2 regions of the Enterobacter ludwigii genome follow, and region 2 is predicted to be linked to the other one. Evidence: predicted binding sites of a transcription regulator. Region 2 holds the regulator's gene; the other holds the start of a gene.
What was found. The regulator PhoB, encoded in region 2, activates phosphate uptake and scavenging genes when phosphate is short. The targets are predictions, from matches to a motif close to CTGTCATAAAACTGNCNNAT.

Region 1 (14,846 bases), 1.9 Mb from region 2:
AGGTGAAACGCTGGTGCTTGGCCCGTTCCAGGGGAAAATTGCCTGCGTGCGTATTCCCGTAGGACGCGGCGTTTGTGGTACAGCGGTCGCGACTAATCAGGTACAGCGCGTCGAAGACGTCCATGCGTTTGACGGACACATTGCCTGTGACGCAGCCAGTAATTCTGAAATCGTTCTGCCTCTGGTGGTAAAAAATCAGATTATTGGCGTTCTGGATATCGACAGCACGGTCTTCAGTCGCTTCACAACCGAGGACGAACAAGGGCTGCGCGAGCTGGTGGCGAACCTCGAAAACGTTCTCGACGCAACCGATTATCAAAAATTCTTTGCGAGCGTAGCAGGATAATCAACGGATAACGTAGCATTTACTGATAGCGTCATTATAATGACGCCTGTTCATGCCTGCGCTTGTTGGCAACGTCCGTTGTAATCAGGAAATTTCATGGAAAATCAACCTAAGTTGAATAGCAGTAAAGAAGTTATCGCATTTCTGGCCGAGCGTTTCCCACAGTGCTTCAGTGCTGAAGGTGAAGCTCGTCCCCTGAAAGTCGGTATTTTTCAGGATCTGGTGGCACGCGTTGAGGGGGAAATGAACCTCAGCAAAACTCAGCTTCGTTCCGCCTTACGTCTTTATACTTCGAGCTGGCGTTACCTGTACGGTATCAAAGCGGGCGCGACGCGTGTTGATCTTGACGGCAACCCTTGTGGTGAGCTGGACGAGCAGCACGTTGAGCACGCACGTAAACAGCTGGAAGAAGCCAAAGCACGCGTTCAGGCACAACGTGCAGAACAGCAAGCGAAAAAACGCGAAGCCGCAGCGGCAAACGGCCAGGAAGAAGCGCCTCGTCGTGAGCGTAAACCACGCCCAGCGCCGCGTCGTAACGATAATAACGATCGCAAACCGCGTGCTGACAAACCAGCAGCTAAAGCCCCGCGCGCCCCTCGTGAAGAGCCGCGCCATACGCCGGTTTCTGACATTAACGCCCTGAGCGTGGGTCAGGCACTGAAGGTGAAAGCGGGTAACAACGCAATGGACGCCACCGTACTGGAAATCACCAAAGATGGCGTTCGTGTACAGCTGACTTCTGGTATGTCAATGATTGTACGCGCAGAACACTTGTTGTTCTGAAACGGAGGCCAAGCCTGGCATGAACACTTTTTTTAAGCTCACCGCGTTGGCGGGCCTGTTTGCTATAACGGGCCATGCTTTCGCAGTGGACGATATCACGCGTGTTGATCAAATTCCGGTCCTCAAGGAAGAGACGCAGCACGCGACGGTGAGCGAGCGTGTGACCTCACGCTTCACCCGTTCGCACTATCGTCAGTTCGATCTCGATCAGGCCTTTTCGGCCAAAATCTTTGACCGCTATCTGAACTTGCTGGATTACAGCCATAACGTACTGCTCGCCAGCGATGTCGAGCAGTTCGCTAAGCGTAAATCCGGGGTGGGTGACGAGTTGCGTTCAGGCAAGCTGGATCTGTTCTACGATCTCTATAACCTGTCGCAAAAGCGCCGCTTTGAACGCTATCAGTATGCGCTGAAAGTGCTGGAACGTCCGATGGACTTCACCGGCAACGACACCTTTAATCTGGACCGCAGCAAAGCGCCCTGGCCGAAAGACGAAGCCGAGCTGAATGCGCTGTGGGATGGAAAAGTAAAATACGACGAGCTGAGCCTGAACCTGACCGGCAAAGATGAAAAAGAGATCCGTGACACGCTGACGCGTCGTTACAAATTCGCTATTCGTCGTCTGGCTCAGACCAACAGTGAAGATGTTTTCTCACTGGCGATGACCGCTTTCGCTCACGAAATCGATCCACATACCAATTATCTCTCGCCTCGCAATACCGAACAGTTTAATACCGAAATGAGCCTGTCTCTGGAAGGTATCGGTGCGGTGCTGCAGATGGACGATGATTACACCGTGATCAACTCAATGGTCGCCGGTGGCCCGGCGTCGAAAAGCAAAGCGATAAGCGTAGGCGATCGCATTGTTGGTGTGGGTCAAACCGGACAGAACATGGTCGATGTGATCGGCTGGCGTCTGGATGATGTGGTTGCGCTGATCAAAGGCCCGAAAGGCAGCAAAGTTCGCCTTGAAATTCTGCCAGCCGGTAAAGGCACCAAAACCCGTATCGTTACCCTGACGCGTGAGCGTATCCGCCTGGAAGACCGCGCGGTGAAAATGTCGGTGAAGACCGTGGGTAAAGAGAAGGTGGGTGTTCTGGATATCCCGGGCTTCTACGTTGGGCTGACTGATGATGTAAAAGTCCAGCTGCAGAAGCTTGAAAAGCAGAACGTGAGCAGCGTCATCATCGACTTGCGCAGCAACGGTGGTGGGGCGCTGACCGAAGCGGTTTCACTGTCCGGGCTGTTTATCCCGTCTGGTCCGGTGGTTCAGGTGCGCGATAACAACGGTAAAGTACGTGAAGATGCCGACAATGATGGTGTGGTCTACTACAAAGGCCCGCTGGTGGTCTTGGTCGATCGCTTCAGTGCTTCCGCGTCTGAAATCTTTGCCGCCGCTATGCAGGACTATGGCCGTGCGCTGATTGTCGGTGAGCCGACATTTGGTAAAGGTACCGTACAGCAGTATCGTTCTCTGAATCGTATCTACGATCAGATGCTGCGTCCGGAATGGCCTGCACTGGGTTCGGTTCAGTACACCATTCAGAAATTCTATCGTGTGAACGGTGGCAGTACGCAGCGTAAAGGCGTGACGCCGGATATCATGATGCCGACAGGCACGGAAGAGACTGAAACCGGCGAGAAGTTTGAAGATAACGCATTGCCGTGGGATAGCATTAACGCCGCGACCTACGTGAAAGCGGGTGATATGACGCAGTTTGGTCCTGAACTGCTGAAAGAGCACAACGATCGCATCGCCAAAGATCCGGAATTCCAGTACATCATGAAGGACATTGCTCGTTTCAATGCCCTGAAAGATAAGCGGAATATTGTTTCTCTCAACTACGCTCAGCGTGAGAAAGAGAACAACGAAGATGATGCAACGCGTCTGGCGCGTATCAACGATCGCTTCAAGCGTGAAGGTAAGCCTCTGCTTAAGAAACTGGACGATCTGCCAAAAGATTACCAGGAGCCGGATCCTTACCTCGACGAGACGGTGCATATCGCTCTTGACCTGGCGAATCAGGAAAAGGCGAAGCCCGCCGTGCAACCCGCACCGGCAAAATAATCCCCCAACAGGCACAAGAAATTGTGCCTGTTTCTTTTTGTTCCGCATTCTCCCGTCAGGCAAATTTCCAATTGTGTAAAGTTGTGTCTTTCTGGTGACTTACGCCCGATGGATGCTTGAAAATAGCCGTAATACCCATACGATGTGGGTAATCGCATAGTGCGCTTTGTTAAACTGAGGTTAAAAGAAAATTATGATGCGAATCGCGCTCTTCCTGCTCACCAACCTTGCGGTGATGGTGGTTTTCGGGCTCGTGCTAAGCCTGACAGGAATTCAGTCGAGCAGCGTTCAGGGTCTGTTGATTATGGCGCTGCTGTTTGGTTTTGGTGGCTCATTCGTTTCACTTCTGATGTCGAAATGGATGGCACTGAAATCGGTAGGTGGTGAAGTCATTGAGCAACCGCGTAACGATATGGAACAGTGGCTGATGAATACTGTGGCTCAGCAATCGCAGCAGGCGGGTATCGCCATGCCGCAGGTGGCCATTTACCACGCGCCAGATATTAACGCCTTTGCCACAGGTGCCCGCCGTGATGCGTCTCTGGTTGCCGTCAGCACCGGGTTGTTGCAGAACATGAGCCGTGACGAAGCCGAAGCGGTTATCGCTCACGAAATCAGCCATATCGCGAACGGCGACATGGTCACCATGACCCTGATCCAGGGCGTAGTGAACACCTTTGTTATCTTCATCTCCCGTATTCTGGCGCAGATCGCGGCAGGCTTTATGGGCGGGAACCGCGATGAAGGGGAAGAGAGCAACGGCAACCCGCTGATCTACTTCGCGGTTGCGACGGTACTGGAGCTGGTATTCGGTATTCTGGCCAGCATCATCACCATGTGGTTCTCCCGTCACCGTGAGTTCCATGCGGATGCCGGCTCGGCGAAACTGGTTGGCCGTGAGAAGATGATTGCCGCGCTGCAGCGTCTGAAAACCAGCTATGAACCGCAGGAAGCGACCAGCATTATGGCATTCTGCATTAACGGTAAATCAAAATCGCTGAGCGAGCTGTTTATGAGTCACCCGCCGCTGGATAAACGTATTGAAGCGCTGCGCAGTGGTGAATACCTGAAGTAACGCTAAGAAGAGCAATGAGCCGGGCTGGAGATATCCGCCCGGCTTTTTTATGCCTGTACTCTGGGCTGGGTAATGCGCAGCCCGCTGATGATGGCGCCGAGGGTGGCAAGGGCGCCTGCGGTGAAAAGTGCAACGTGGTTGCCATTTTGCCCGGCAAGATTAAACATCAGCGCGACCAGGGCCGCGCCGGTGCTTTGTCCCAGCAGACGTGCGGTGCCCAACATACCGCTGGCACCACCGCTGCGATGGCGCGGCGCTGAGGTGATGATGGTGTGGTTGTTAGGCGACTGGAACAGACCGAACCCTGCACCGCACAGGATCATGCGCCAGATGATATCCAGATCGGTGGGTGATGAGGGGAGTAGTGCGAGTGCGAACAGCCCCGTGGCCATGACGGCAAGCCCCAGCGCGCCAAGCAATCCGGCGTGGACGCGCTCAATCAAATACCCTGCCAGCGGCGCCATTACCATCGTCGCCAGTGGCCACGGCGTTAACAGCAGTCCGGTCTCGACTTCAGTACGTCCCACCACACTTTGCAGGAAGAAGGGCAGAGAGACCAGGGCCAGCATCTGAGCGCAGAATGAGCAAACAGAAGTACAAATCGAGAGAGAAAAAAGAGGAATACGCAGCAGGTCGACAGGCAATAAAGGGACAGGGAGCGCGAGCTGGCGGCGTACAAAGAAGAAGCCAATCACCAGCAGCGCAATGAGCTCCGCGGCGGTAAGTATAAGGGACTGACCTTGTGCAAAGCCGCTCAGGGCAGTAATCAGCAGGCCAAAGGTCAGGGCATTCATCACTGCGCTGATAAGGTCAAAACGTGGCATCGTGCTTTTGGGACCGTTCGCGGGAAGATAGCGCAGAGCAAAGAAGAGGGCCACAATACCCAGCGGTACGTTAATGGCGAATAACCACTGCCAGGACGCGACAGAGAGTATGGCCGCCGCAAGGGTTGGCCCGGCCGCAGACGAGACGGCGACAATAAACGAGTTTATCCCCATACCGCGTCCCAGATGACGCTGCGGATAGATTAAGCGGATCAACGCCGTGTTGACGCTCATCAGTGCCGCCCCCCAAAGCCCTGCGCTATACGCGCAAGCGTCAGAGTATGCAGCGAATCAGAAAGGGCACAGAAAAGTGAAGTAAAGGTGAATACCAGCAGGCCGCATTGATACACCCGTCGGTAACCGAACATATCGCCCAGAAAGAGAACGAGAGCAGTGAAACCACGATCGCTATCTGGTAGGCATTGACTATCCATATAGAACTGGCAGGGGAGGCATGCAGGTCGCTGGCAATGGTTGGCAGGGCAACGTTAGCGATTGCACCGTCAAGGACGGCCATTGAAATACCGATAACAATCGTGGCGATAACGCCATACCGCTGAGGCAAAGGCAGGCCATCGGACAGGTTTTTTTCCATTAGGGATGAAAAGCTCAGTGTGAAATTATTCTCAGGGTAACTATTTTAGCATCGTTATTTCAGTTTTATGTCGCAGATTTGTAACGAAGTAAACGAGGATCGATTGCAGGTAACATGACGGGAATTTATAATAAAAACCGGTTCTGATTTTTATAAAACACTCTCTATGAGGTGGTAAATGGCAATTGCAGATTTGGATAAACAGCCAGATTCTGTTTCTTCCGTGCTGAAGGTGTTTGGCATCTTACAGGCGCTCGGAGAAGAGCGTGAAATTGGTATTACAGAGTTGTCGCAGCGTGTGATGATGTCGAAAAGCACCGTTTATCGCTTTTTGCAAACCATGAAGTCACTGGGTTACGTCGCACAGGAAGGCGAGTCTGAAAAGTATTCTCTGACGCTGAAACTGTTCGAGCTCGGGGCCCGTGCGCTGCAAAACGTGGATTTGATCCGCAGCGCAGATATCCAGATGCGTGAGATCTCTCGCCTGACCAAAGAGACTATCCACCTGGGGGCACTGGATGAAGACAGCATTGTCTACATCCATAAAATCGACTCCATGTACAACCTGCGCATGTATTCACGCATCGGTCGTCGTAATCCGCTTTACAGTACCGCGATTGGCAAAGTGCTGCTGGCGTGGCGCGATCGCGAAGAAGTGAAGCAGATCCTCGAAGGCGTGGAATATAAGCGCAGCACTGAACGCACTATTACCAGCACTGACGAGTTATTGGCCGTGCTCGACAAAGTACGTGAGCAGGGGTATGGCGAAGATAACGAAGAGCAGGAAGAAGGGCTGCGCTGTATCGGTGTGCCGGTATTTGACCGCTTTGGCGTTGTCATTGCCGGGCTGAGTATCTCTTTCCCGACCCTGCGCTTTTCTGAAGAACGTCTGCATGAGTATGTGGCGATTCTCCATACAGCCGCACGCAAGATTTCTGAACAAATGGGCTATAACGACTACCCGTTCTGATCCTTACGGGCACAAAAAACGCCGCACACAGTGCGGCGTTTTTTATCAGTATCAATCGGGGTGATTAGCCGTTATCAATGACGACGGATGTTTTACGCAGAACCGGGCAGTTGGTTAAACCAATGATCCCGCTGTCTGAATGAATATATTGTGCCGTGCTCATGCCCTGCGCGGTCATGTATTTGCATTGAATCCCTAATCCAGCGGCGTTTTCGGTGCTTCCCACAAGCACGCCATAGCCGGTTAACAGAAGGCCAACCCATACTACGGCCAGTGCAATAATTGTACGAATGATTAAATGCATCATTGCCTCTTTATCTTTGTTGTCATGCAGTAAGCCTAAACGGTTTACTCTATGAAACAAGTGCATGATTCTGAAAACGACCAGATGGCGGTACAGTTAGTCCTTGTTTAAGATAGCCGTGATAACCTGGTTATATCGGGCCTTTAGACGGAGTGTGGAGTGAAAAAAATACGCTGGGTGATTCTGATTATTGTGCTGGTAGCCTGTGTGGTGTTGTGGACGCAGACTATCAATGTGATGTGCGATCAGGATGTACAGTTTTTTAGCGGCGTTTGCGCAATCAATAAGTTTATTCCGTGGTAACACGCATTTTTTCTCAAGGTGATTTCCTTCCTTCGCACCAGTGGTAAGATAGACGTTTTTATTGAGGTGGTGAAATGGGTGAGTTACTGAATTCAGGGCTGCTAAATATGGCATCCCTGATGATCTCGTTGGTTGTTCTGCTGGTGGGGCTTGTCATTTGGTTTTTCGTAAACCGTGCCAGTTCCCGTACAAACGAGCAGATCGAACTGCTGGAAGCGCTGCTTGACCAACAAAAACGTCAGAATGCGCTGTTACGTCGTCTGTGCGAGGCTAACGAACCAGAAGAGAAAGCGTCGGCGAAAGACGCGGTTGCTGAAGACAACACTGAGCAGGATGACTTTATCCGCCTGGTGGCTGAGCGTTAATTTGTCTTATCCGGGAGGTGGCTGTGGTCTGGAAAAATCCCTGGTATGACCCCTCCCTGAAACATCACACACCGAACGGTTTTCGTAATACTGACCCCGTCGGGCATCAGCCCGGTGACGTTGATCGCTGGCGAAAAGCGCGCAATGAAGCTGGCTTACCCCGCCCCCCGGCAAACGGATATGAGGACTTTATCCGCCAGTGGTGGCAGCCGGCAACGCTTAAGCAGCCGCAGGGAAATGGGGTATGGTGGCTCGGACACGCAAGCCTGTTGTTGCACATTGATGGTAACACCCTGCTGACCGACCCCGTTTTTTCTCGCCGCGCCTCTCCCTTACCTTTCCTCGGACCACAACGTAAAACGCCTCCCGCTCTGTCTGTCGAACAGCTCCAGCAGCTCGATGCAGTGGTTATTTCCCATAATCATTACGATCATCTGGATGACGCGACCATTCGCCGGATCCTTAAACGCTTCCCCGACGTCACTCTGTTTGTTCCCTTAGGTCTGGGAGACTGGTTTCGCCGCCGGGGGGCAAGACGCATTGTTGAGCTCGACTGGTGGCAGAGTTTCACCTGGCAGGGGATAACGCTGTCCGCCGTACCGGCGCAGCACTGGAGTATGCGCACGCTCTGGAACCGCAATCGCTCCCTGTGGTGTGGCTGGGTGTTTGAAGGGCGGCATCATCGTTTCTGGTTCAGCGGCGACACGGGCTATTCACCTGAACTGCTGCGGATACCGGAAAGGCTGGGTAAAATTGACGCCGCGGCGTTGCCCGTTGGCGCTTATGCACCACGGTGGTTCATGGCCGTACATCATATGGATCCGCAATCTGCCGTTGCGTTGTGGCAACAGTTGGGATGCCCACTGGCGTTTCCCATTCACTGGGGCGTGTTTGAACTGGCTGATGAATCGCTTGATGACCCCGTGCGAGAGTTAACTGCAGTCCTCGATAATTTAGCACCGGTTAATAATTCCTTCAGGATACTGAAAATTGGTGAATATTTATCCTTATAAACGAAGCGCTGGATTGTTGCATATATTCTGTATGTCTAAGGTCTAAAGAATGTTTTATTTTTATCGAAACGTTTTGCTTGCCTTGTTTTGATGCAGAGTCATAAAAATTTCATTATTTTGGTGCATAACATTCTTTATTAGCTGGTGCTTTTTAATACAGTTTAGCGTGAAGGATTAACATTGTATTTCTACTGTAACAATACAGGGGCGTTACAATGATTTAAGCATAAGTTTTCACAAATTGTTCTAACTCAATCAATGTAGGGGTTTTTCTTAGCGGGTTGCTGGACGCACTGGAATGATTGAGCTATGTTAAAAAAGTCTTAGATAACAGCGGTTGTGAAAGCAACGGCGAGTCTGTGTAAGTGAGCAGGGCTGTCCATATGTCATGCGCATAATTGTGCAAAAGCATACCGGCACAGTTCGAATTTGTGCGGCGGATCGAGACATGTTTAAAAATGGCTTGCCATATTAAACATAGTGTGTGATAACACGTTTTGGGTCAAACGAGGTACAGTTCTGTTTATGTGTGGCATTTTCAGTAAAGAAGTCCTGAGTAAACACGTTGTCGTTGAATACCGCTTCTCTGCCGAACCTTATATTAGTGCCTCATGCAGTAATGTCTCAGTTTTATCTCAGTAATGCCTGCGGGCTAAGAAAACACTCTAAGGAATTTTGCAAATGGCAAAGATTAAAGGTCAAGTTAAGTGGTTCAACGAGTCTAAAGGTTTTGGTTTCATTACTCCTGCTGACGGCAGCAAAGACGTGTTCGTACACTTCTCTGCAATCCAGGGTAACGGCTTCAAAACTCTGGCTGAAGGCCAGAACGTTGAGTTCGAAATTCAGGACGGCCAGAAAGGCCCAGCTGCAGTTAACGTAACTGCTATCTGATCGAACCACTGCTGACTGAAGCACGTAGTACTTCACTCTCAGACATAAAGCCTCGCATATAGCGGGGCTTTTTTATGTGCCTTATCTTTCAAAATATTACCATCCCCGCTCTTGTTAGTAACTTGTTGCAAAGCTACGAGGTTAGTAGCACTGTTTTCCCTCCCTCTGGCCGTCTTTTCCCGTTAAATCAGGGCGTTGTTTAACAGTCCTGGGGTTCAGGTGAAGAAGAAAATGATAACGACCGCCGGCAATTTCACGCCGGCGCGTTTTGCGCTGCTCTGTTTAGCCATTTTTTGCAGTCTGGCGTTTTTGCTGGGCCGCGTTGCCTGGCTGCAAATTATTAAACCTGACAACCTGGTCAAGCAGGAGGATATGCGATCGCTGCGCGAACTGCCGATTGATGCTCCCCGCGGAATGATCATGGATCGTGAGGGCCGGCCGCTGGCGGTCAGTGTCCCGGTCAGGGCCGTGTGGGCCGACCCAAAAACGGTGCTGGCAAAAGGGGGCGTGGGCTTTGACGATCGCTGGCAGGCGCTGGCGAATGCGTTACATCTCTCCCTGAACACCCTGTCATCACGGATAAACGCGAATCCACAGGGGAGGTTCATCTACCTTGCCCGGCAGGTGGATCCTGCTCAGGCAAAATGGATCGATAAGCTGAATTTGCCGGGTATCAATTTACGCGATGAATCACGCCGTTTTTATCCTGCCGGGCATGTGGCGGCAAACCTGATTGGTTTCACCAATATTGACGGTCAGGGTATTGAGGGGGTGGAGAAAAGTTTCAACACCCAGCTAACAGGCAAGCCGGGCGTCCGCCAGGTCAGAGAAGACCGTTACGGTCGCGTGGTGGAGAATCTGACGGAAGTCGCGCCGGTGCCTGCGCACAATATTCAGCTCAGTATTGATGAGCGCCTGCAAACCATCACCGAAGATGCGCTAGATAACGCAGTGGCCTGGAACAAGGCGGAGTCGGGGGCATCAGTGCTCATTAATATCCCCACCGGTGAAATCCTCGCGATGGCGAGCTATCCGGATTTCAACCCCAATAACCGCCAGGGCGCGACAATAGACGATTTTCGTAACCGTGCCATCAGCGATACGTTCGAGCCAGGTTCAACCGTGAAGCCGCTTGTGCTGATGACGGCATTGCAACAGGGGCTGGTGCAGCCTGACAGCGTCATTGACACCCATCCGTATATGCTTGACGGGCACCGCATTCGGGATGTGGGTTACTACCCTGAACTCTCGATGACCGGGATCCTGCAAAAATCGAGCGACACCGGCGTATCTCGCCTCTCGCTGGCGATGCCTGTTCAGCACCTGATTGATACCTACCGGAACTTTGGTTTTGGTACAAACACCGGGCTTGGCTTAACCGGCGAGAGCGCCGGTCTGTTACCCCAGCGTAAATACTGGAGCCAGCTCGACAGGGCGACCTTCGCCTTTGGCTATGGTCTGATGGTCACCCCCCTCCAGCTGGCGCACGTCTATGCCACCATCGGCGGCTTCGGGCTGGAACGACCCCTCTCAATTACCCGTATCGATCCGCCCGTTATCGGGCACAGAGTCATGCCGGAAGAGATTGCTCATCAGGTCGAGCATATGATGGAGAGCGTTGCGCTGCCGGGCGGGGGCGGCGTTAAGGCTGCGGTGCGTGATTACCGTGTGGCGGTGAAAACCGGTACGGCGAAGAAAATCGATGACAGCGGCAAATATGTCGATAAATATGTCGCCTATACCGCGGGCGTCGCGCCTGCCAGCGATCCGCGTTTTGCGCTGGTGGTCGTGATTAACGATCCTCAAAACGGGGCGTACTATGGCGGCGCCGTCTCCGCACCGGTATTCAGCGAGATTATGGGTAACGTATTGCGTCTTGAGAACGTCAAACCCGATGGTCTGGCGCCTGATTCCTCGCACCTTATCGTCATGCGTTAACCCAGGCGTTTTATACCGGGGCGAATAGCGGTACACTTCGCCCTTTGATTTACGCCCCGGAGTTGCCATGTCCTTCAGTTGTCCCCTTTGCCACGCGCGTCTGACGCGATCAGAAAAAAGTTATGCCTGTCCGCAGGGACATCAGTTTGATATGGCGAAAGAAGGCTACGTGAATCTTCTGCCGGTGCAGCATAAGCGCTCGCGCGATCCGGGTGACAGTGCTGAGATGATGCAGGCACGCCGGGCATTTCTCGACGCCGGGCACTATCAGCAACTCAGAGAGGCCGTCGCGCAATTGCTGGAAGATAATCTGACTGACAGTGCAGCAGGCGTGCTGGATATTGGCTGCGGGGAAGGGTATTACACCGCGCGGTTTGCTGAGGTTGCACAAGAGAAGGGCGCGCAGACATTTGGTCTGGATGTTTCCAAAGTGGCTATCCGCGCGGCGGCAAAACGCTACTCCGGCGTGACGTTCTGCGTGGCATCGAGCCACCGGCTGCCGTTTGACGATGCCAGCATGGATGCGGTTATCCGCATCTATGCGCCCTGTAAGGCGCAGGAGCTGGCACGCGTTATCAAACCGGGCGGATGGGTCATTACCGTCACGCCAGGTCCCCGACATCTGATGGAGCTTAAAGGGCTTATCTATGATGAGGTTCGGCTGCATGCGCCACATTCTGAGCAACTGGCGGGCTTTACGCTGAAGCAGGAGCAGACGCTGGCCTACGAGATGAACCTGGCAGGGGAAGAAGCTGTAGCGTTGTTGCAGATGACGCCATTTGCATGGCGGGCGAAACCGGACGTGTGGGAAACCTTAGCGAAGCAAACAACGTTTCGCTGCCAGACGGATTTCAGTATCCACTGCTGGCAGCGCGAAGATTAACCGGCGAAGTGTGCCCAGAGGATCTGGGCACCAATGCCAATCAGCACGATACCGCCCAGGATCTCGGCGCGTTTGCCCAGCAGGGGGCCAATAAACCGGCCAACCATCATTCCCAGCGTCGACATAATCAGCGTGGCACAACCAATGGCCAGCGCGGTCGCAATAATATTGACCTGCAGGAATGCCAGGCCCACACCGACGGCCATGGCGTCGAGACTGGTGGCGATGGCGGTGGTCACCAGCAGCCAGAAACCGTGGCGGTGCTGCGGCTCGTCTTCCTCATCGCCATTGCCGCGAAAACCTTCAATCACCATTCGCCCCCCCAGAAATACGAGCAGCACGAAAGCGATCCAGTGGTTCCACTCCAGTATGAACTGGCTTGCCAGCATACCAAGACCCCAGCCGATGAGCGGTGTCAGCGTTTCGATAGCACCAAAGATAAGGCCTGTGCGTAGCGCTTCAGAGAATTTGGGTTTGTGCAGCGAGGCACCTTTACCGATGGAAGCGGCAAAAGCGTCCATGGACATACCGAAAGCAAGAAGAAGGGTTGCGGAGATATTCATTAAAGCGTCCAGACCGGGGGATATCCATATGACACATCACTGCCCCCAGTAAACAGCAGTTGATGTATCTATGGTCTCGCCTGACCGCCTTGCACAAATCTGTGCGGCAAACGGTCCGTACGTGCCACGTTTTTCAACGAGTATGTTGACACGTACATTTCCTGCGAACAGGAAATCAGCTACTCCCCAACGACGGGCGCAACCTTAACATATTTTGAGAATATAAAACAACAATGAAACGGCATTATTTCGTCAAGGTGTTGATAACGATTTTCATTTAGATTTATGCGTGAAAATAACGTTAATAAATATAAGAGAAATGACAGAATGGAATATAGCTTTGGCTATATCAGGTGCGCAAAATAAACGCAGAATATAGCCAAAGCTATGTGGTTAACTTACTGAGTTTTAAGCATAAGTTTGTATATTCTTTCCAGGTCGTCAATATTCTTGACCCGAATAAGCAGCCGGCGTTGCTCTAATTGCATCACCAGTACACCATCTTCCGATAAATTCATCTCTTTAATACGGTTATATTCTATCCATACATTGGCGAAGAAAAACCCGCGGCTTTTAAAAATGATTTTCGGAACACGGATCCAGAACAGATAAATCGCCATTAATGCCAGCGCACATAATAACCATGTGGTTAATATTGCACCATGACCGGTCACGTTGTTGTATATAAGAATGACGATGAGACCGGCGAAGATAAACGCATCCACGCGGCCGCGTCGCAGAAGGGGCAGGGAGAGCAGCGTTTCGCCGTGGCGGCGGGGCATGATGAACTCGTCATAGATCGCATATGCCAGAAGGGCCACAATAAACAAAACCAGTACGATGTCCGTGACAGTCATTCATCCTCCAGATAAAAAAACCGGGGGCAAGCCCCCGGCGTATTACGTGATGTCTTACAGGCCCAGCAGACCGACAGCGTAGCCCGCGATACCGATGACGAAGAAGCCAACAATGATCCACAGCGGGTTAACTTTCTTACGCAGCAGCCACATACAGGCGAAGGTCAGCAGCAGCGGTACCAGACCCGGCATCAGCTGGTCCAGAATCGTCTGCACGGTGGTAACACGGGTCTGACCATCCTGACCGGTGATGGTGGACACCACCAGCGGGATGTTCACGTGCGTCCACTTGTTAACCAGTGCCCCCATGACAAACAGGCCGAGGATTGACGCCCCCTCAGTCAGTTTCTGCAGGAAGCCGCCGCCCATATCCTTAACGATGTCCACCCCTTTACGGTAACCGTAAGCCACACCGTAGTAACGGGTCAGCAGACGCACCGCGTTGAACAGGATGAAGAACAGCAGTGGCCCAAGCAGGCTTCCGCTCATGGCGATACCAGCACCCAGCGCCGCGAAGACCGGACGCACGGTACCCCAGAAGATTGGGTCACCGACGCCGGCCAGCGGGCCCATCAGACCGACTTTGATACCGTTGATGGCACCATCGTCAATCTCTGCGCCGTTTGCACGCTGCTCTTCCATCGCCAACGTCACGCCCAGAACCGGAGCCGCCACATAAGGATGGGTGTTAAAGAATTCCAGGTGACGCTTAATCGCCTGACGGCGCGCTTCGTTGTTTTCCGGATACAGGCGTTTGATAGCCGGTACCATGGAGAAACAGAAGCCCAGCGCCTGCATACGTTCGAAGTTCCATGAACCCTGAAACAGGTTAGAACGGATGAACACGCCACGAATATCACCCGGAGTGAGTTTTTTCTCGGTGGTAGTTTTTGTCATATCAACCATTTCGCTCACCTGCTAGTCCAGTTCGTTATCGAGATCGTTATTACCAGCAGCCTGCGCTGGGGCACCCGCAACGCGGTTATATTTCGGGCTGAGCTGGATGTAGAGAATCGCCATCACTGCACCAATCACACCCAGCGCAACCAGGTTGAAGTTGGTGAACGC
Region 2 (14,846 bases):
ACTGAAACTCGCTCCAGCCGCCCACCACCCGAACCCACTGAGGTGAAGGTGTACGATCGGCCTGATCTTTCAACATCCTTAGCGCATCCGCCAGCGACGGTACGCCTTCCCAGCGCAGCTCGAGGTTGTAGTTCAGCCCGCCGCGGATCAGGTGCAGGTGCGAATCGTTAAGCCCGGGGATCACCGTACTTCCCTTCAGATCGACAATCTGCGTTCCCTGTGTCGCATAGCTCATAATGCGATCGTGGTTGCCCGTCGCCAGGATCTTGCCGTTAGCAATAGCCACCGCTTCCGTGAGCGGCTTTTCGCGATCGAGGGTATGGATCTTACCTTTGGTTAAGATCAGTGTGGCAGTTTGAGACATAACGTACTCCTTTCAGCCGAATCAGGCTTTTTTGAGCCATCCGGCAAACAGACGGGTCACGATGGGCATCCACAGCCAGACCACCAGCGCGACCACACAGGCATCGTTAATCAGATGCAGCAACAACGTACCTTTCAGGCCAGGAAGCAACGCACCGGTGACCAGCGGTACCAGGTTGGTACTGGGAAAGATAACCAGCAGGGTAATGAGAAACTGTTTCCACTGTTTAGGCTTACGCACGTGAGGCTCCGGTGGGGTAAACCAGAACGCCGCCTCGGTACGCACTTCGGTTTTATCGCCTTCCGCCAGCAGCGGTTCAATCTCTTTTACCAGCGCATTACGGGTATCGGACTGGGTCCACGCAGAGAGGTGTTCGAGGGTGTCGAAACGGATTATCACCGTCCACAGATGTTGTCCGTCGGTCGGGCGGATGACGTTCGCGCCAAGATGTCCCGGAAATTCCGCCGCGATGGGCATGATCTTACCCAGCCACTGTTCGTATCGCTCAGCCTGACCCGGCAGCAAGGTGTGGGTGATCACCAGCGTGACATGCGATGTGTGCGCCATAATAGTTTCCTGGTCATTAATGGGCGGGAGAACCCCGCCCTGAAAGGTTTACGCTTTGCGTTCTGGCGCGCCGTGAACGAGGGTGTAGGCATAGTCAACGCCCATGCCATAAGCACCGCTGTGCTCACGGACCAGGTCCATGACCGCGTCGTAAGTGCCTTTGCGAGACCAGTCGCGCTGATACTCAAGCAGCACCTGCTGCCAGGTCACAGGAACCGCGCCCGCTTGAACCATACGGTCAATCGCACGTTCATGGGCATCTACGGAGGTACCGCCGGAAGTATCGGTCACTACATAAACTTCAAACCCTTCATCCAGAGCCATCAGCGCCGGGAAGGTCAGGCAAACTTCGGTCCACAGGGCTGAGATGATAAGTTTCTTGCGGCCCGTTGCTTTCACTGCCGCAACAAACGCATCGTCTTCCCAGGAGTTCATAGAGGTACGTTCAATCGGTTTAACCGCCGGGTGAACCGCCAGCAATTCTGGCCAGATGTATCCGCTAAAGCTTTTTGTTTCGACAGAGGTGTAGATAACCGGAACATCAAAAATTTTGCCTGCTTTTGCCAGAGCCACCGTATTATTCTTTAATAACTGACGGTCAATATTTGCCACGCCAAAAGACATTTGCGGTTGGTGATCGATAAAAATCAGTACGGAATTGGACGGGTCAATCAGTTCACGAATAGACATAAAAGTACCTTTTAATCAATGTGTTAAAAGCCAACGTTTTGGTGTGCTATATGAGAAAGGGCCCTGACTGATAAAGCAATTTGAGTATAGCGAGAATTGATTGAGCGGATAGTAAAGATATTTGTCCCCTCTGTTGAAATTAACCGAACAACTTAGGGGAATTTTCAGCAACCGGGAAATAAACCGGTTGCTGATGACGATTAATTTCCGAACCAGACGGAGGCGGAAATGGCCGGTAAGGAGAGAATGCCTTCCTGAATCGTGCCTTTACCCTCTTTGCGTTGCCACGCCTTCACGTGCAGCAACGGAGAGTCATCCAGCACCACTTCACAGGCTTCTCCGCGGTTGATGGCGACCAGCACGCGTTGCTGGTTGTAGACGCGGGCAAACACCACCACGTTATCGTGGGCATACACCACCTGACAGCCACCGTAACGCAGCGCCTGGTTCTGTTTACGAAGCTTAGCCAGACGCTGGTACAGGCTGAGCAGCGCATTGTCCTGCTTCGCCGGGTCCCAGGAGAAGGTTTTGCGGCAGAAGGGATCGTTGTTCCCCTCCAGCCCCACCTCATCACCGTAGTAAATGCACGGCACGCCAGGCCAGGTGAAGAGCCAGGTAACGGCCAGCGGCAGGCGCGCCACATCCCTGCCAAGCAGGGATTTAAAACGTGCGGTATCGTGGCTGTCCAGCTGGTTAAACATCCGCAACTGCTGCTGATGCGACAGGCTGGCGCGGTAGTTATCCATCCATGCCATACAGGTTTCGGCGTCGATATGCTGCGGATCGTAGGAGATATCGGTGTTCGCCAGAAATCCCCATAGCGGGAAGGTAAAACCGCGGTAGTTCATGGCCGAATCTTCTGCATCGGCTTGCAGCCACTGGCGCGCATCGCCAAAATGCTCGCCAAAGACAAAGGCCTCCGGCTGCGCGGCTTTCGCTGAGCGGGTGATACCTGCAACGTGCTGAAGGTTATTACGCGCTCCGCCCGCTTCACCCAGCATATGCACCACGTCAAGACGCCAGCCGTCCATGTTCCATGGCGCCTTAAGCCAGTGGCGGACAACGCTGTCTTCACCGCCGTAGATTTCGTTGACCAGAGAAGGCGACTGGAAATCCAGCTTCGGCAGGCTTGGGTAGCCCAGCCAGTCCAGCGCGTAGCCCTCTTCATTAAAGCTGTACCAGTTACGCTGCGGCGAATCCGGGTTATGGCATGCCCCGCTCATCGACTGGTTATGACGGTCAAACCACGCGTGCGAATCCCCGCTGTGGTTGAACACGCCGTCCAGAATCAGGCGCATCCCTTCGTTTTTAGTGTTCTGTCGCAGGCGCAGCAGCGCCGCATCGCCGCCAAACTGCTCATCAACATGACGATAATCTTCGGTGTCGTATTTATGCACGCTCGGGGCTTTAAACACCGGGTTAAGGTACAGCGCCGTCACGCCCAGTTTTTTCAGGTACGGGAGTTTTTCGCTGATCCCGTCGAGATCGCCACCGTAAAACGTCGAGCCACCCGCCTGCGCGGTCAGCGGTTCATCCCATGCTTTGAGGATAATGTCGTGACCTGCTGCGTGGTGGTAATAAACCTTGTCCTGGTCTGCAGTGCGCTTTTCGCTGCGGGCAAAGCGGTCCGGGAAAATCTGGTAAAACACCTGATCGTTAACCCATTGCGGGCCATTGTCCGGGTAATCGACGGCAAATTGCTCCAGCCGGGCCGGCGGAAAACGGCTAAACCCCTGCGGGGTAAACCACAGCTGGCGGTTATTCCACAGCAGTTTAAAACTGTAGCGACGACGCGGCTGTCCACGGGTTAAATCGATGTTTGCCCGCCACGCCGTGATCCCGGGCTGCGGCTGGCTGCGCTGCTTATGCATTTTCAGCGCGGTCTCTTCGTTATCAATTTCGGCGCGTAGCGTCACGCGTTCAGGCTGATTTTCCCCCGCCAGCCAGAGCGTAATCACAAGGTTGTCTTTGTTTTGCTTAACAAATGGGGCAACCGGAAGGTGCCAGGCGTTTAACATCACGAATCCCCTTTGATGAAATTGACGTCACCTTGCCACAGGGTGGTTAAGGTTAGCTCATCATGACGAGGTTTATTGAGGGAGGAGGACGGGGGAGGAGGCATCAGCGTGAGCGGATGCCTCCTTCCAGTCCCTCTGCGGGGAGAGGGAAGATTACTGTGCCTGCGCCAGCTGACGGTCGCGGCGGCATTTGAACATCCAGCCCAGCAGCAGCAGGACGATCCACGCACAGCCCACGTAAAGGGAGATACGGGTATCCGGATGATAGCCAATCAGGGCGATGATAAAGACCAGGAAGACCAGACCGACAGCGGTTGTCACCACCCCACCCGGCACTTTGAACTTCAGCGCTTTCGCCTCTTCCGGTGACAGACGGCGACGGAACGCAATCTGCGACAACAGGATCATGATCCACACCCACACGGTCGCGAAGGTCGCCAGCGACGCAATCACCAGGAACACATTCTCCGGCATGATGTAGTTCAGGTAGACCGACAGCAGCAGGGCTACGGTCATCACCATTACCGTCACCCACGGCGTGCCGCGACGAGAGGTTTTGGCAAACACCTTAGGCGCACTGCCCTGCTCCGCCATTCCGTGCAGCATGCGGCCCACGCCAAAGACGTCACTGTTGATTGCCGAAAGCGAGGCGGTCAGCACCACAAAGTTCAGGATGCTGGCGGCAAACGCGATGCCCATATGCTGGAAGGTCAGCACAAACGGGCTGCCGTTAGTGCCCACCTGGTTCCACGGGTAGATGGACATAATGACGAACAGCGTCCCCACATAGAACACCAGAATACGCATTGGCACTGAGTTGATGGCGCGCGGAATGGATTTCTCCGGGTCTTTCGCTTCCCCGGCGGTAATGCCGATAATCTCGATCCCGCCGTAGGCAAACATGACCATCTGCAGCGACATCACCATACCGAGCCAGCCGTTGCTGAAGAAGCCGCCGTTGCTCCAGAGGTTATGGATCCCCGTTGGCTGACCGCCGTTGCCGATACCCCAGATGATGATCCCGAAGCCCGCGATAATCATGATGATAATGGTGGCAACTTTGAAGAAGGAGAACCAGAACTCCAGTTCACCAAACACCTTCACGCTCATCAGGTTGACGGCACAGATGATCAGCACCACGCTCAGCACCCAGATCCAGTGCGGAACCGCGGGGAACCAGACGCCCATGTAGATGCCAAAGGCGGTAACGTCGGCAATAGCCACAATCAGAATTTCGAAGCAGTAGGTCCAGCCGGTGATGAAGCCCGCCAGCGGGCCTAAGTTTTCCTGCGCATAGCGCGAGAACGAACTGGCAGACGGATTGTGAACCGACATCTCCCCGAGGGCGCGCATGATAATATACGCGGCCACGCCACCGATGATGTAGGCCAGCAGAACGCTGGGACCGGCCATTTTAATGGCATCTGCCGAGCCATAAAAAAGACCGGTACCGATAGCGGATCCCAGCGCCATAAAGCGAATGTGGCGGGTGCTGAGTCCACGTTTGAGTTTGTTAGTGCTTTCCATTTAAATCTTGCCATTCAACTCGAAAAAAACAAAAAACCACGGGGCCTTAAGCCCCGTGGTTAAACAGTTTGTTGCCGTTGATTAATGGGCGTTCGATGCGACCTGACGCCCTGCAGCACGATCCCAGATAATGGCCAGAACCAGTGCAACAACGGTAGGCATCAACCAGGCCAGGCCTTGCTCGGACAGCGGCAGACGCTGTGTCCAGGCTGGCAGTATTTGCGCAAAGGCGGATGCTTTAATCCCGTCAAGGATACCAAAAATCAGGCTGATAAACATGGCTGGCGCAATAATTCGCGACGAGTTGTTCCACCACGGGCGGGTGAAGCTCAGCACCACCAGCACAATACACGGCGGATAGATGGCCGTCAGCACCGGGATAGAGACCTGAATCAGGTGGCTCAGACCGAGGTTTGACACCGCCATGGAGAAGATGCCCAGGATAAAGACCAGCGTGCGGTAAGAGAGCGGCAGATACTGAGCAAAGAACTCAGCGCAGGCGCAGGTCAGCCCCACGGCGGTGACAAGGCACGCCAGGAAAATCAGTACCGCCAGCAGCAGGCTACCCGCACCACCAAAGGTGTGCTGTACGTAAGCATGGAGGATCGCCGCGCCGTTGGCATTTTGATCGACCAGTATGGCGCTATCTGAGCCCAGGCGGAACAGCGCCAGGTACAGCAGCGTCAGCCCCACACCGGCCATCAGGCCAGCCCAGATGGTGTAGCGAGTCAGCAGACGCGCTTCCGTTACGCCGCGGGAACGTGCGGCATTCACGATAACAATACCAAACACCATTGCGCCCAGCGTATCCATCGTCAGGTAGCCGTTCACAAAGCCGTTGGAGAACGCGGCGTTTTTATAGGCGTCCATCGCATCGCTAATCGGGCCTGCGGGCCAGACGATGGCCGCAACCGCCAGCACAATCAGCGCCACGATTTTCAGCGGAGCCAGGAAGTTACCCACGGTATCCAGCAGCTTGCCCGGATAGAGGGAAACCAGAATCACAATCGCGAAGTAGATCAGGCTGTAGATAAACAGCGGCATCGCGCCATCGCCAGTGAGCGGGGCAATCCCCACTTCGAAGGATACGGTCGCGGTACGCGGGGTCGCAAACAGCGGGCCAACGGCCAGATAACAGACGGTCGCCAGCAGAATGCCGGCCACTTTGCCAATCGGGGTGCTGAGGCTATCAACGCCACCACCGACTTTCGCCAGCGCGACGACGGTCAGTACCGGCAGACCCACAGCAGTAATCAGGAAACCAAACGCAGCGGTCCAGACGTGTTCACCCGCCTGTAAGCCAACCATTGGAGGGAAAATGATGTTGCCTGCGCCAACGAACAGCGCAAATGTCATAAAGCCCAGCGCGATGATGTCACGCGATTTTAAGTGATGGGTCATAAAACCTTACTGCCTGTGGATGTGGTGTTGAAAACATTGAGATTTTCGCTATCCCTGACGGGACGATACAGCGGAAAATTTGCTCAATTTCAGCGGGATATGCTCCCGTCCTGGCGTGGAGAAGAATAGTTTTTCGATTTACCACGCAAATACAGTCGGTATGACAGTATCTGGGGCGCAATTTAAACGCTTATAACGTTTAAAGGCAAGATGGGATCGTGAAACCAGAACAATATGCCAGCATCAAAAATCAGATCAGCACAATACGCTAATTATAAGAAAAACCCATGGCTAATCATGCGAACAAAAAACAGCCAGCCGTATAATATTCAGCCGCGTTTCGCTTGACTGCAAAGCAAACGGGCCAGCAAACGCTGGCCCGTGGAAAGGTAAACTGACACGCCTGTCGTCAGGCGATCTTTTTGGCAATTAATCGTTCCGGGATAACGAAACTGAAGCGGGTTCCCTTACCCAGCGTGCTTTGAATATCGAGACGGCTTTCATGATGATTCACCGCGTGTTTCACAATAGCCAGCCCCAGACCGCTGCCGCCGGTCTGCCGTGAGCGCGCTTTATCCACCCGGTAGAAGCGCTCGGTCAGACGCGGGATGTGTTCAGGTGCGATCCCCGGCCCGTTATCCTCTACGCTGAACTCAGCGCCCGTTGGCGTGCGCTGCCAGCGCACCACGATATCCGTCCCCGCTGGCGTATGATTCACCGCGTTATACACCAGATTGGAAATGGCGCTGCGCAGCTCATCTTCGCTGCCAAGCACCTTGAGCGTGTTGTCGACCTCGAAGGTCAGCTGATGCATTTTATGGCTTAACGTCTGCGCTTCGCGCTCCACCACCCGCAGCATCATCGGCACATCAATGGTGTCATTCAATGCCAGCGAGGGGGCGGCCTCAATTTTCGAGAGCGTCAGCAGCTGTTTCACCAGCCCTTCCATACGGTGCGTTTGTTCACGCATCGTATGCAACGCTTTCTCGCGCGGCGCGCCTTCCAGCGTTTGCTCCTGCATCATCTCCAGGTACCCCTGAAGCACCGTCAGCGGAGTGCGTAATTCGTGGCTGACGTTGGCAAAGAAGTTGCGTCGCGCCCCTTCCAGCTGGTGCATCTGGGTGACATCACGGGCAACCATCAGCCACTGCTGGTCGCTGTAAGGCATCACACGGATTTCCAGATGGCGCCCATTATTGAGCTTCAGGTTGTGGGGGCGGGTAAAATCACGCTTTTTCAGGTACAGCGTGAACTCGGGATAACGCAGAAGGTTGAGGATGTTCTGGCCATTATCGTCCGGCCAGCGCAGGCCCAGCAGCTGTTGCGCGAGGCCGTTACACCAGAAGATCGTCCCTTCTTCGGTCGTCAGAATGACAGCATCCGGCAGCGACTCAGCGCCGCTACGGAAGCGTTTGATCAGGCTTCCCAGCTCCCGACGCCGCTTTTTGTTACGCATCTGCATCTGGTGCAGACCGTACAGCAGCGGCTCCCAGCTTCCGCTTCCCGGCGGAGGCGTCATACTTCGGTCAACCCACAGCCACCACGAGAGGCGCAGCAGGTTCCAGAAATGCCAGATCAGAAGCCCGGTAACCGACGCCAGCAGAAACCACGGCAAATATCCAAGAAAGGCCCCCAGAATGAAGGCCGGAATACAGCATAAGATCAGTTCAAAGACGAGCCTTTTCCATGACAGACGTTCCAGCACGCGTCACACTCCTGTCATTGTTCAGAAACGGGTTGAAAAACGATAACCCGTGCCGCGGACCGTCTGCACCATGCGATCGTGGCCGCTCAGTTCCAGCGCTTTTCGCAGGCGGCGGATATGTACGTCAACCGTCCGGTCTTCGACATACACGTTAGTTCCCCAGACGTTATTCAGCAACTGTTCGCGGCTGTATACGCGCTCCGGGTGAGTCATAAAGAAATGCAGAAGTTTAAATTCGGTAGGCCCCATATCGAGGGGATTTTCACCGGTCATGACGCGGTGTGAGGTAGGGTCAAGGCTCAGTCCCTGCATCTCAATCACCTCTTCCACCGCCATCGGTGAAATGCGGCGCATCACGGCTTTAATGCGGGCAACCAGCTCTTTCGGTGAGAACGGTTTGGTAATGTAATCGTCCGCCCCCGTTTCCAGACCGCGTACGCGATCCTCTTCTTCACCGCGCGCCGTGAGCATCACAACCGGTATGTCGCGGGTTAGCGCTTCACGTTTCAGGTGTTTGATAAACTGCAGCCCGGAGCCGCCAGGCAACATCCAGTCGAGCAGAATCAGATCGGGCCAGGGTTCATTCAGCTGGTTCACCGCGCTGTCATAATCTTCCGCCTCAACCGGCTGGAAGCCATTTTGCTCGAGCACGAAGCACACCATTTCACGAATCGGAGCTTCATCTTCTACGACCAGAATACGTCTCGCCATACTTTGCCCTGTTTTATCTTATTTAAGTTACAAGTTTGTAATGCGGCGTCATTATGCGTCAGATTTATGACAGATTTATGAAAAACAGTACCACTATAAAGGGCAAACTGTTGTTTTATTACAGCGGTTATTTTCTGTTCCCTGACAGTTTATAATCCTGCTTTCTCTTTTTCGCCACGGATCAGCAATGCGCATACTACACACCTCTGACTGGCATCTGGGTCAAAATTTTTACAGCAAAAGCCGGGCGGCTGAACACGAAGCGTTCCTGAACTGGCTGCTGGATACGGCCCGCTCTCATGAGGTAGACGCCATTATTGTAGCGGGTGACATCTTCGATACCGGCTCGCCCCCCAGCTATGCGCGCGAGTTATATAACCGTTTTGTCGTCAATCTGCAGCAAACGGGCTGTCATCTGGTGATTGTTGCCGGCAACCATGATTCCGTCGCAACGTTAAATGAATCCCGCGATATTCTGGCGTTCCTCAATACTACCGTGGTGGCCAGCGCAGGACATGCGCCGCAGATCCTGAAAAAGCGCGACGGGACGCCGGGTGCGGTACTGTGTCCGATCCCATTTTTACGCCCGCGCGATATTGTCCAAAGCCAGGCGGGGCTTTCCGGCGCTGAAAAACAGCAGCATTTGCTGCAGGCTATCACCGACTATTACCACCAGCAGCATGCCCAGGCCTGTGCCCTTCGCGGTGACCAGGCGATTCCGGTGATTGCCACCGGGCACCTCACCACCGTTGGGGCCAGCAAAAGCGACGCGGTGCGTGACATTTATATTGGCACGCTGGATGCTTTCCCGGCACAAAACTTCCCGCCCGCGGAGTATATTGCCCTCGGGCATATCCACCGGGCGCAGGTTATCGGCGGCTGCGAGCACATTCGCTACTGCGGCTCGCCCATCTCGCTGAGTTTTGATGAGACCGGCAAAGCCAAAAGTGTCCATCTGGTGAGCTTTAGCGACGGCAAGCTCAGCGCCGTTGACACGCTGGAAGTGCCCGTCACCCAGCCGCTGGCGGTGCTGAAAGGCGATCTGGACGCCATCACCGCCCAGCTTGAACAGTGGCGCGGCGTGGAACAAAACCCGCCGGTCTGGCTGGATATTGAGATCGCCAGCGCCGACTACCTGCATGATGTACAGCGTAAAATTCAGGTACTCACGGAAGACCTGCCGGTAGAGGTGCTGCTGGTGCGCCGCAGCCGCGAGCAGCGCGAGAAAATTCTGCTCGGCGCTCAGCGCGAAACGCTCAGCGAACTCAGGGTGGAAGAGGTCTTTGAACGCCGGCTCTCCCACGAGGAGATTGACGACGCGAAACGCGCACGGCTGAACGAGCTGTTTACGCACACCCTGCATGCCCTGAACGATGAGGAAGAAAACGCATGAAAATCCTCAGCCTGCGTCTGAAAAATCTCAACTCACTGAAGGGTGAGTGGAAAATCGATTTTACCGCGGAGCCGTTTGCCAGCAACGGACTGTTTGCGATTACCGGGGCTACCGGCGCAGGGAAAACGACCCTGCTCGACGCCATTTGTCTGGCGCTGTATCACGAAACGCCGCGTCTGCAGAAAGTCTCCCAGGCACAAAACGATTTGATGACGCGCGACACGGCCGAATGCCTTGCCGAAGTTGAGTTTGAAGTCAAAGGTATTGCCTATCGCGCTTTCTGGAGTCAGAACCGCGCGCGAAATCAGCCCGACGGTAATCTTCAGGCCCCACGCGTCGAGCTGGCACGCTGTGAGGACGGTAAAATTCTGGCCGACAAAGTGTCGGATAAACTGGAACAAACGGCCGCCCTCACCGGGCTGGATTATGGCCGTTTTACCCGCTCAATGCTGCTCTCTCAGGGGCAATTTGCCGCCTTCCTCAATGCCAGACCTTCCGACCGCGCCGAACTGCTGGAAGAACTGACCGGAACCGAGATCTACGGTCAGATTTCCGCCATGGTGTTTGAGAAACACAAAGCCGTACGTAACGCCCTTGAGGTGTATGAAGCACAGGCTGCAGGCGTCGTGTTGTTGAGTGAAGAGCAACAGCAGCAGTTACAGCAAAGTTTGCAGGCACTTACTGACGAAGAAAAAACGCTGCTGGCGCAACAGCAGAATCAACAGAAAGATTTTCAGTGGCTTACGCGCAATGACGAGCTCATACGTGAGCAGCAGCGCGTTGCCACCTTGCAGCAACAGGCGCAACAGGCACTGACCGAGGCTGCGCCCGAGCTGGCAACGCTCCAGCTTGCTCACCCCGCCGCCCAGCTGCGACCACTGTGGGACAGCCAGCAAGAGCAAACCACCCGGCTGGGGCAAACGAAGCAGCGCATTGTTGAAGTAAATGCTCGCTTACAAGCAAAAACCGCGCTGCGCTCGCGTATCCGTAATACGGCCCAGCGTAGCCATGCACAACTGCAGACCGACCTTACGGCGCTGGCACAGTGGCTGGCAGAGCACGAGCGTTATCGTCAGTGGGGCCAGGAGATAGCAGGCTGGCGCGCCCATTTTGCACAGCTGAATCGCGATAAACATCAGATCGCCACGCTTTCCACGCGCATTGCTGAATTACGCCAGAAGCTGACAGAGATGCCGGAAAACGCCCTGACGCTCACGGCTGACGAGGTCAGCGTGGCGATGGAGCAACAGGCTCAGTCACGGACTTTCCGCCAGCGGCTGATGTCGCTTCAGGCCCGTTATCTGCCGCTGCAACAGCGTCTGCGCCAGAGCGGTGAAAGCCTGCAGAAAGCCCAGGCAGAGCAGGTAAAACTCAATGAAACGCTGACGCTGCGTCGCCAGCAGTACAAAGAGAAAAACCAGCATTATCTGGATCTTGAAACGCTCTGCAGACAGGAAGAGAAGATTAAAAGTCTGGAGGCAGAGCGTGCGCAGCTGCAGGCGGGACAGCCCTGCCCGCTGTGCGGCTCAACCTCGCACCCGGCGGTCACTGCCTATCAGGCGCTGGAGCTGAGTGCCAACCAGCAGCGTCGCGACCAGTTAGCCAAAGAGGTCGCTGCGCTTAAAGAGGAAGGATTGTTAGTTCTCGGCCAGGTGAATGCCCTGACCCGGCAGATCCAGCGTGAGACAGACGACGCTCAGACGCTCTCTCAGGAGGAGCAAGCGCTCACTAAAGAGTGGCAATCCGTTTGCGCGTCCCTGAATATCACTCTGAATATTCAGGAAGATATTGCCCCGTGGATGAACGAACAAGAGCAGTATGAGCGTCAGCTTTACCAGCTGAGCCAGCGTCTGACGCTGCAGCAACAGCTGAATGAACAGGACGCGCAGGCGCGTCAGTATCAACAGCAGCTGACGGCCACGCGCCAGGCGCTGGAAACGACCCTGCTGACGCTGTCACTCAACGTCCCGGAAGAAGGCACAGAGGCTGCCTGGCTGAACGAACGAGAAACCGAGTTCGCACAGTGGCAGGAAAAACACACTCAGCATGGCGTCATGCAGGAGCGCATGACGGCTCTGATGCCGCTGCTCGACACCCTGCCCGCCACAAACGACACAGAAACCGAACCGGCCATTCCTGATAACTGGCGCGAAACGCACGACGAATGCGTTTCTCTTCAGAGCCAGCTTGCCACATTGCAACAGCAGGAAAGCCTCGAAAGCGAGCGACTGCAGCACGCCACGACGCATTTTACCGCCGCATTGACCGCAAGCTGCTTCGCCGATCGGGAGGCCTTTCTGGCTGCACTGCTTGATGAAGAGACCATCCGCCGTCTTGAACACCGTAAGCAGACCCTGGAAAACCAGCTTCAGCAGGCAACCGCGCTGTTCGCACAGGCAAACCAGCAGCTGCAGGCTCATCAGACGCAGCGACCGGAAGGGCTGGAACTCGACGCGCCAACCCTGCAGTTGCAGCTACAGCAACTCGGGCAACAGCTTCGGGAGAACACCACTCATCAGGGTGAAATCCGCCAGCAGCTTAAACAGGACAGCGATAACCGTCAGCACCAGCTGGCGCTCATGCAGCATATTGAAGAGGCCGCGCGGCTGGCCGATGACTGGAGCTATCTGAATTCGCTGATAGGTTCCAGCACCGGCGACAAGTTCCGTAAGTTTGCCCAGGGGCTCACGCTGGATAATCTGGTCTGGCTTGCCAACCAGCAGCTAAATCGCCTGCACGGGCGCTATTTGCTGCAGCGCAAGGTCAGCGATGCGCTGGAACTCGAAGTGGTGGATACCTGGCAGGCGGACGCGGTGCGCGATACCCGTACCCTCTCCGGCGGCGAAAGCTTCCTTGTTAGCCTGGCACTGGCGCTGGCGCTTTCCGATCTGGTGAGCCACAAGACACGCATCGATTCGCTGTTCCTGGATGAAGGCTTCGGCACGCTCGACAGCGAAACGCTGGATACCGCCCTCGATGCGCTCGACGCGCTGAACGCCACCGGGAAAACCATTGGCGTGATTAGCCACGTCGAGGCGATGAAAGAGCGGATCCCGGTGCAGATCAAAGTGAAGAAGATTAACGGGCTGGGGTATAGCAAGCTGGATAAGGTGTTTGCGGTGGAGTGAGGGTGCCCTGCATAAGGGCACCTTCATCCCGCCCCCTCTCACGTAGGGAGAGGGAGAATGGCTATAGCGGCCAGAGCCACGCGGCGCCGCGCACGCCGCTGGAGTCCCCATGCACCGCTTTGCGGATCGGGGTTTCACACTCGCCGCCGAAGACCCACTGCTTCACCAGATTCGGTACCGTGGCATATAAACGGTCGACGTTGCTCATCCCGCCGCCGAGCACAATCACGTCAGGGTCAAGGATATTCACCACGTGCGCCAGAGATTTCGCCAGCCGCATTTCATAGCGGCTGAGAGCCAGCTCAGCCACCGGATCGTGTTCCCCGACCCGATGCATAATCTCGTTCCCCTTGAGTGGCTGGCCACTCAGGCGGTGGTAATCGGTGGCAAAACCGGTGCCGGAGATAAACGTCTCAATACAGCCCTGCTTGCCGCAATAGCACGGCACCTCGGCGCGGTATTTAAGTTCATCTTCATCCATCCACGGCAAGGGGTTATGTCCCCACTCGCCCGCCGTACCGTTGCCGCCAATATGGGCACGCCCGCCCAGGGCCACACCTGCGCCACAGCCGGTCCCGATAATGACCGCAAAAACGGTCTGGGCCCCTGCGGCGGCACCGTCAATGGCTTCGGAGACGGCCAGACAGTTGGCGTCATTTGCCAGACGCACTTCCCGGTTCAGGCGCTGACTTAAATCTTTATCAAAAGGCTGACCGTTGAGCCAGGTGGAGTTGGCGTTTTTAACCACCCCGGTATAGGGCGAGATTGAGCCCGGGATCCCCATCCCAACGGTGCCGGTCTGCCCTGTCGCCTGCTCAGCCATGTCGACCAGCCGGGCAATCGTCTCGATAGTCTGGTGATAATCATCGCGCGACGTAGGCAGACGGTGGCGGAACAGTTGCTCCCCCTGCTCGCTCAGTGCGATGACTTCTGTTTTGGTGCCGCCCAAATCAATCCCAATACGCACAAGACACTCCTCATTATTTTGATTATCAACAGAGTAGAAGCCCGCTTCCCGATTAGCAATGCAAGCGATGCGACAATTCGTTATCATGCCCGCTGATTTAACGACAAGGCCGTGGAAATTATCATGCTGTGGTTCAAAAATTTGATGGTTTACCGTCTCAGCCGCGACGTTTCGCTGCGTGCAGAAGAGATGGAAAAACAGTTAGCCGCTTATAGCTTTTCCCCTTGCGGTAGCCAGGATATGGCAAAAACCGGTTGGGTTCCTCCAATGGGTTCACAAAGCGATGCATTGACCCACGCCAGCAGCACGGGTCAAATCATCGTCTGCGCCCGCAAAGAAGAAAAAATTCTGCCCACACCGGTGGTCAAGCAGGCG

Region 1: a site for PhoB is predicted at 5,746-5,765, ahead of kdgR (DNA-binding transcriptional regulator KdgR). Genes of this name have one in related genera too.

Annotation. Positions count from the first base shown of each region.
Region 1 covers NZ_CP017279.1:2,011,908-2,026,753, reverse strand. The annotation lists gene BH714_RS09545 (GAF domain-containing protein) at 1-346, shown strand, start outside; gene proQ (RNA chaperone ProQ) at 443-1,129, shown strand; gene prc (carboxy terminal-processing peptidase) at 1,149-3,197, shown strand; gene htpX (protease HtpX) at 3,391-4,272, shown strand; partial or broken gene BH714_RS09525 (MFS transporter) at 4,320-5,691, opposite strand; gene kdgR (DNA-binding transcriptional regulator KdgR) at 5,870-6,661, shown strand; gene BH714_RS09515 (YobH family protein) at 6,726-6,965, opposite strand; gene mgrB (PhoP/PhoQ regulatory lipoprotein MgrB) at 7,125-7,268, shown strand; gene BH714_RS09505 (YebO family protein) at 7,343-7,633, shown strand; gene BH714_RS09500 (MBL fold metallo-hydrolase) at 7,657-8,646, shown strand; gene BH714_RS09495 (DUF2627 domain-containing protein) at 9,172-9,288, shown strand; gene cspE (transcription antiterminator/RNA stability regulator CspE) at 9,328-9,537, shown strand; gene ftsI (peptidoglycan glycosyltransferase FtsI) at 9,769-11,475, shown strand; gene rlmA (23S rRNA (guanine(745)-N(1))-methyltransferase) at 11,543-12,358, shown strand; gene mntP (manganese efflux pump MntP) at 12,355-12,921, opposite strand; yybP-ykoY riboswitch at 12,932-13,121, opposite strand; gene BH714_RS09470 (DUF986 family protein) at 13,320-13,778, opposite strand; gene BH714_RS09465 (PTS mannose transporter subunit IID) at 13,833-14,684, opposite strand; gene manY (PTS mannose transporter subunit IIC) at 14,697-14,846, opposite strand, start outside.
Region 2 covers NZ_CP017279.1:129,066-143,911, reverse strand. The annotation lists gene BH714_RS00675 (amidohydrolase) at 1-364, opposite strand, end outside; gene BH714_RS00670 (antibiotic biosynthesis monooxygenase) at 386-931, opposite strand; gene BH714_RS00665 (hydrolase) at 980-1,621, opposite strand; gene malZ (maltodextrin glucosidase) at 1,822-3,639, opposite strand; gene proY (proline-specific permease ProY) at 3,793-5,166, opposite strand; gene brnQ (branched-chain amino acid transporter carrier protein BrnQ) at 5,248-6,567, opposite strand; gene phoR (phosphate regulon sensor histidine kinase PhoR) at 6,977-8,272, opposite strand; gene phoB (phosphate response regulator transcription factor PhoB) at 8,294-8,983, opposite strand; gene sbcD (exonuclease subunit SbcD) at 9,171-10,376, shown strand; gene sbcC (exonuclease subunit SbcC) at 10,373-13,504, shown strand; gene mak (fructokinase) at 13,566-14,471, opposite strand; gene rdgC (recombination-associated protein RdgC) at 14,595-14,846, shown strand, end outside.